One region of the Pantoea sp. SM3640 genome, then DNA from elsewhere that is predicted to be linked to it. Evidence: predicted binding sites of a transcription regulator. Region 1 holds the regulator's gene; each other region holds the start of a gene.
The links. Region 1 encodes CRP, which controls carbon source genes, mostly activating them, when cyclic AMP is high. Its sites were predicted from a motif close to ATGTGANNNNNNTCACAT; they were not measured.

Region 1 (2,271 bases):
CAGATCGACCACTTTCTGCTGGTGAGCCAGCAGCGGCGGCAGCGCTTTTTCGGGATCGGTCAGCTGCGTCAGAAGGGTATATTTGGCGTCGCAGTAGTTGGCCAGCTCGCGGTAGATCAGGCTCAGGCTCTCACGCATCGGCTGCTCTTTCCACAGCCAGAACCAGAACCAGTTAAATACCCCATACCAGAGCGTGCCGCCGATATAGAGCAGCGGAGTGACATAGATGGGCATGCGGCCAATCAGGCTGAGGGTAAAGATGGCGGCAATAAGGGTGCCGGGCAGCAGGCGACCATGCAGCGGGCTGATCTCACCGGTGACGCCAAGCAGCAAAGGCATAGCGAAGAGGATCAGCGGCAGTGGAATCGCATGCAGGGTGAGCCACTGGATCAGAAAACTGCCGAGGGCAAACAGGCTGCCGCCTACAATCAGACGTTTGAAGAAGCGTTTATGCGGAGTATCAAGACCGGCGATATTGCAGCAGGCGGGCACTAACGAGAACAGCAGACCTTTTTGCAGGTCGCCAGCCAGCCAGCCCAGCGCCACCGGCAGACAGAGCACCAGCGTTTGCCGCAAGGCGTAGTTAACTTCAGGATGGTAAATGATTCGACGCCACATCGGCCCAACACAAACAATAACGGCGTGATGTTGCCATCACGCCGTGGATGACAGGAATTAGCGGGTGCCGTAAACGACGATGGTTTTGCCGTGTGCGGAGATCAGGTTCTGATCTTCCAGCATCTTCAGAATACGGCCCACGGTTTCACGTGAACAACCCACAATCTGGCCAATTTCCTGACGAGTGATTTTAATTTGCATGCCGTCGGGATGCGTCATGGCATCTGGCTGCTTCGCCAGGTTAAGCAGAGTCTGTGCAATGCGTCCGGTAACATCGAGGAAAGCGAGATTACCCACTTTTTCAGACGTGACCTGCAGGCGACGCGCCATCTGCGAGGAGAGTCGCATCAGGATGTCGGGGTTAACCTGGATCAGCTGACGGAATTTCTTGTAAGAAATCTCCGCTACTTCGCACGCGCTTTTCGCACGTACCCAGGCGCTGCGCTCCTGACCTTCTTCGAACAGGCCAAGCTCACCAATAAAATCGCCCTGATTCAGGTAGGAAAGAATCATCTCTTTGCCTTCTTCATCTTTAATCAGAACCGCGACGGAACCTTTCACGATGTAGTAAAGCGTTTCTGCTTTTTCACCTTGATGAATCAGCGTACTTTTGGATGGATACTTGTGAATATGGCAATGGGACAGGAACCATTCGAGTGTAGGGTCTGTTTGCGGTTTGCCGAGAACCATTCGCTATTATCCTCTGTTGTAATCGTGCCCAAAATACAGGGGGCAGTTTTCCCTGTCAGGCGGTGAAAGCTTCAAGCGTTTCCTTTTCAGGAAATTATTCGGGCCGCATCAGGCGCAGTGCGCATCATTCTTCCCGGCTTCGCCATCGGGTGACGAAAAATATTTTCAGCACTGTTTGTAGCACAGCTTTTGCCGACTGTCTTCTGTTGTCTCGCTTCAGCTACGGGCGGATTTCTCTGGATTGCTGTTTACCAGGTGAAAGCGTACTCTGGCGACAAAACAGCGTATTCCGGAGTAAAAATCATGCAGGCAAGAGTGAAATGGGTAGAAGGGCTGACATTCCTCGGAGAATCCTCATCCGGCCATCAGATACTGATGGATGGCAATTCGGGTGATAAAGCGCCCAGCCCAATGGAGATGGTGCTGATGGCGGCGGGCGGATGCAGCGCGATTGACGTGGTTTCAATTCTGCAAAAAGGCCGCAACGATGTGGCTGATTGTGAAGTAAAACTGACCTCAGAACGTCGTGAAGAGGCGCCGCGAATCTTTACGCACATCAACCTGCATTTTATCGTGAGTGGAAAAGCGCTCCAGGATAAAGCGGTCTCACGCGCCGTCGATCTTTCGGCGGAAAAATATTGCTCTGTGGCCATCATGCTGGGTAAAGGTGTGACGATTACGCATAGCTATGAGGTGGTTGAGCTGTAGTCATTGCAGACCTGCTAACTTCACTTCCAGTGTCTGCTGCAGGTTGCTTTAAGACTGTGCCTGCGCAGAGAACCGGGTCAGATCGGAAAGACGCAAAAACCGCCATCCATGGCATGCTCGGCCCGCGCAATTACGCACCTCATCCCTGAGGTGCGCCCGTGACCGGGCCAACGCGTTGCGTTGTTCAAAAACGCTCCAGGCGTTTTTGTCCCAGGCGTGGGACGCTTTCCTCTTCTGACCCGGTTCCCTGCGTGT
Region 2 (2,271 bases), 1.9 Mb from region 1:
GTACAGAACGGGAAGTTAGCCGCTTCGATGCCCGCTTTAGTCAGCGCGTTAAACAGAGTGGATTTACCGACGTTCGGCAGGCCCACGATACCGCATTTGAATCCCATGGTTTGATACCCTTTATAACTGGATGGACAGCGCGCCAGAGGGCGGACTGTCGGAGACGAATGGAAAAATTTCGCGCATTATACACGGAATCACGACGATTCGGGCGTTTAAGCAGGCCTGAAGGCGTGCAGCCGGTTCATTGCCTTGATGCGATCCTCTTTCAGCCACAGTTCGGTGCAGCGCGCCGCCTCATCAATGGCATCATCAATCAGCTTCTGCTCGCTGGCGGGCGGCTTGCCCAGCACAAATCCGGTCACCTTGTTGCGATCGCCGGGATGCCCGATACCGATGCGCAGCCGATGGAAATTATTGTTGTTGCCCAGCTTGCTGATGATGTCTTTCAGGCCGTTATGGCCGCCATGGCCGCCGCCCTGCTTGAACTTCGCCACACCGGGCGGCAAATCGAGTTCATCGTGCGCCACCAGAATCTCTTCTGGCGTGATGCGATAAAAGGTCGCCATTGCCGCCACCGCTTTACCGCTCAGGTTCATAAAGGTGGTCGGCACCAGCAGGCGTACATCCTCGCCGGCTATCGCCAGGCGTGCAGTGTAGCCATAGAATTTGCTTTCCTCTTTCAGTGACTGATTGTGGCGTTCAGCCAGTAGATCCAGATACCAGGCACCCGCATTGTGGCGTGTGGCGGCATATTCAGCGCCCGGATTGGCCAGTCCCACAATCAGTTTAATGCTGCTCACAATGATTATCCTGCTGTTATCGCGAAAGGGCGTTAGTTTACTTCGCCACAGGCGAGATGACAAAGCACAAGCATTGAAATGGTTCAGAACGGTGATTAATCATTTTCTATCTAAATCAACAGGCTGCATTCAGGGCCAGGTCATTCTTTATAGCTGATGTGTGATCCAGTCCGCAACGTGGACCCCAGCCATTGCCTAAACTTATGGCACTTAACATTGTGTGCGGTTATTAACTCATATGGATGGAGGTGCAGCATGAAACATCAACACTGCCGCGTAGCGGGTAACAGCTTGATGGTACTGGGATTAGTCACAATGGTGCTGGGTGTTGGGTTTTCAATCATGAACCAGCTGCCGTCACTCGATTTGCCGCAGTTTCTGGCGCAGGGCGCGATTCTGAGCATCTTTATTGGCGCACTGATGTGGCTGGTGGGCGCGCGTATCAGTGGCCGTGAAAAAATTGAAGATCGCTATTACTGGCTGCGTCACTATGACAAGCGCTGCCGCCGGTCACACAATTCCCACCACTAACTGATGGCTGCCGGGACCGGATGCTGCGCTGTGCAGTTCCGGCCACTGGCTTTGGCGTGATAGAGCGCCGCATCAGCAAGCGCCAGTAAACTCTCAAAATCCTGCTGGCCGTGCGTGACCGTGGCAAAGCCAATGCTGACCGACCAGGCAATTTCATTGGGTTGCGACGCACAGACTGCCAGCCGGATCGCCTCACACCACGCCTCTGCATCCCGTGCTTCAGCCGGAATGATGGCCGCAAACTCTTCGCCGCCCAGTCGTGCAAAACGCCCCTCAGCCGGTATCAATCCTCTGACAATTTCGCAAAAGTGAATCAAAATCTGGTCGCCCTGATGATGGCCATACCGATCGTTGATGCTTTTAAAATGATCGAGGTCGAACAGTATCGCGCTGAACGGCCGGTTCTGACGGCGGCAGCGCGCCACTATTTTCTCCGCTTCAGCAAATAGGGCGCGGCGATTCCAGACGCTGGTCAGCGGATCGTGCAGGGAAGTGTGTTTTAACGCGATCTGCATCCGCTCATTTACCATGGCCAGAATGGTAAACGTCAGGCCGATGACAAACAGAATGGATTCCAGAATCACGTAAACCGAGAAGTCCGATCCGCCAATCGCCCCAGGTTGTGTACTGGGAATGGCGCTATCCAGAAACAGGCGCGCCAGATGAAACAGCAGGTGGATCCACAACAGCAACTGGGCAGGCCAGAAAGTGGCTTTCAGCGTGTCACGCGCCTGCCAGACCAGCTGGATCAGTGCGGCAGTATAAGCAACGCAGGCGATACACAATACCAGTACCCGTTTGGGTAAGCTGTAATAAAACGCCGGAAAGCAGCAGAGGAGTACCCAGAGCAGAGCACCCAGTAGCCAGTGCGTGCCGATAGGTTTACCGCAGAAGCGCCGGAACGCATTTAATAATCCGCCATAAGCGAGCATCACTA
Region 3 (2,271 bases), 1.5 Mb from region 1:
GAATCAACCACAATGACAGATTGTTCAGAGGCGCAGATCACCCCGTTATCAAAGGTTTTCGACATCAGAATGGAGGCAACGGCACGTTTCACATCGGCAGTTTCATCGATCACTACCGGCGTGTTACCGGCACCGACACCAATCGCCGGTTTACCGGAGCTGTATGCCGCTTTCACCATGCCCGGACCGCCGGTGGCGAGAATCAGGTTGATGTCAGGGTGATGCATCAGCTGGTTTGACAGCTCAACAGACGGGGCATCGATCCAGCCGATAATGTCTTTAGGCGCACCGGCAGCAATGGCGGCCTGTAAGACGATATCGGCAGCTTTGTTTGTTGCGTCTTTGGCGCGTGGGTGGGGCGAAAAGATAATGCCGTTACGGGTTTTAAGACTGATTAACGCTTTGAAGATGGCGGTTGAGGTTGGGTTGGTGGTCGGGACGATACCGCAAATCAGGCCAATCGGCTCGGCGATGGTAATAGTACCGAACGTATCATCAGTGGCCAACACGCCACAGGTCTTTTCATCTTTATAGGCGTTGTAGATATACTCAGAAGCAAAGTGGTTTTTAATGACTTTGTCTTCGACGATGCCCATACCGGATTCGGCAACGGCCATCTTAGCTAGCGGGATTCGGGCGTCTGCGGCGGCAAGGGCGGCGGCACGGAAGATGGCGTCGACCTGTTGTTGAGAAAAGTTGGCATATTCACGCTGGGCTTTTTTTACACGTTCGACCAGTGCATTGAGTTCAGCGACATTGGTTACGGCCATGGTGTTCTCCTGAAGGAAGTTAAACTTTTTTAGTAAACAATCCTGCGTCCTGAGTATAGTCACGCTGAAATAACGTGACTGGCTGGCAGGTAACGCGTGGATTTTCAACTGTTTACTGAACGAGTCTTCTGCTGGCGTTAAAGAGCTTTCTTTCGCTGACGCTTATACTTCCGTTAAGAAAAGATTACCTGGTTTGGGGTAGGTCAATTTTGATGCAGATCAATTTAAGCGCAAGCTGACACCTTTCAGCACCCCTTTTTACTGCTTTTCTGTTAAGCCGGTCTGCTCCTGCGCTTAGCCCTTATGGTAGTGGCTAAATCCAGCCACTTTTTAATCTCTGGCGGAAAGCGCTAAATGCTTTGCTGTTCATCAGGATAAATAGCCAGGCGCACATCTGGCGTCTCTGCACGTTTTCACATACATTAGGCGCGTTTTCCCCCTGTGGTACGGAGTTATGTTGTGAATCCAGCGCTGTTAGATCTATCAGGCTATATAAAATTTTTTGTCGGGCTCTTTGCGCTGGTCAATCCGGTAGGCATTATTCCGGTGTTCATCAGCATGACGCGTTATCAGGGGGTGGCGGAGCGTAACAAAACCAACCTTACGGCTAATCTGGCCGTTGCCATTATTCTCTGGACGTCACTTTTCCTCGGCGATGCGATTTTGCGTGTGTTTGGCATTTCGATTGACTCGTTCCGTATTGCGGGCGGCATTCTGGTTGTCACCATTGCGATGTCGATGATCAGCGGCAAGCTCGGCGAGGATAAGCAGAATAAACAGGAGAAGTCAGAAACCGCGATTCGTGAAAGCGTGGGTGTAGTACCTCTGGCATTACCACTGATGGCGGGACCAGGGGCCATCAGCTCGACCATCGTCTGGAGTACCCGCTACCACAGCTGGATAAATCTGCTGGGATTCACGCTGGCGATTGCCATTTTTGCGTTCTGCTGCTGGCTATTGTTCCGGGCTGCGCCATTAATGGTGCGCATTCTTGGGCAAACCGGTATTAACGTCATTACCCGAATTATGGGCCTGTTACTGATGGCGCTGGGCATTGAATTTGTCGTAACCGGTATGAAGTCGATTTTCCCCGGCTTACTGAACTAAAAACTCACTTATTTCATGCAGCGAAGCTAAAGGGTGACCTGAAGTGGTGCAGTAAAGCGTTTTATTGCACCATAACAATGCAGTTATTCATCCTGCTTAATAAAAACAGACGATTATAAATTCCGTTACTGCGGGGTTGCTCACAGACTTTTTTTTGCAAAATAATGTCACTATTTTCACACGACAATCTGCTATCTGATTTCCACTTAACCCGATAAATCCCCATGCTTCAATACTCAGCCTGAATTTCATCGCGTCCTTGCCGTTTTTATCAATACAAATACCAAAACAGACGCTTTTTGTGGCTCCATAACGCCCTGGAAGCAGGTTTCCAGCTAAATAGCCTATTTTTCATATCGATATAATATTTTCAGGACGAAAATTAACACTTTCG

Region 2: the regulator CRP is predicted to act here: its motif matches at 962-979, upstream of pth (aminoacyl-tRNA hydrolase).
Region 3: the regulator CRP is predicted to act here: its motif matches at 978-995, upstream of adhE (bifunctional acetaldehyde-CoA/alcohol dehydrogenase).

The regions. Positions count from the first base shown of each region.
Region 1 covers NZ_CP064872.1:233,170-235,440, forward strand. Annotated here, with positions in the region: gene IV493_RS01055 (YccS/YhfK family putative transporter) at 1-618, opposite strand, end outside; gene crp (cAMP-activated global transcriptional regulator CRP) at 676-1,308, opposite strand; gene IV493_RS01065 (OsmC family protein) at 1,612-2,016, shown strand.
Region 2 covers NZ_CP064872.1:2,168,002-2,170,272, reverse strand. Annotated here, with positions in the region: gene ychF (redox-regulated ATPase YchF) at 1-107, opposite strand, end outside; gene pth (aminoacyl-tRNA hydrolase) at 216-803, opposite strand; gene ychH (stress-induced protein YchH) at 1,059-1,334, shown strand; gene IV493_RS10070 (GGDEF domain-containing protein) at 1,331-2,271, opposite strand, start outside.
Region 3 covers NZ_CP064872.1:1,685,112-1,687,382, forward strand. Annotated here, with positions in the region: gene adhE (bifunctional acetaldehyde-CoA/alcohol dehydrogenase) at 1-770, opposite strand, end outside; gene IV493_RS07790 (YchE family NAAT transporter) at 1,230-1,877, shown strand.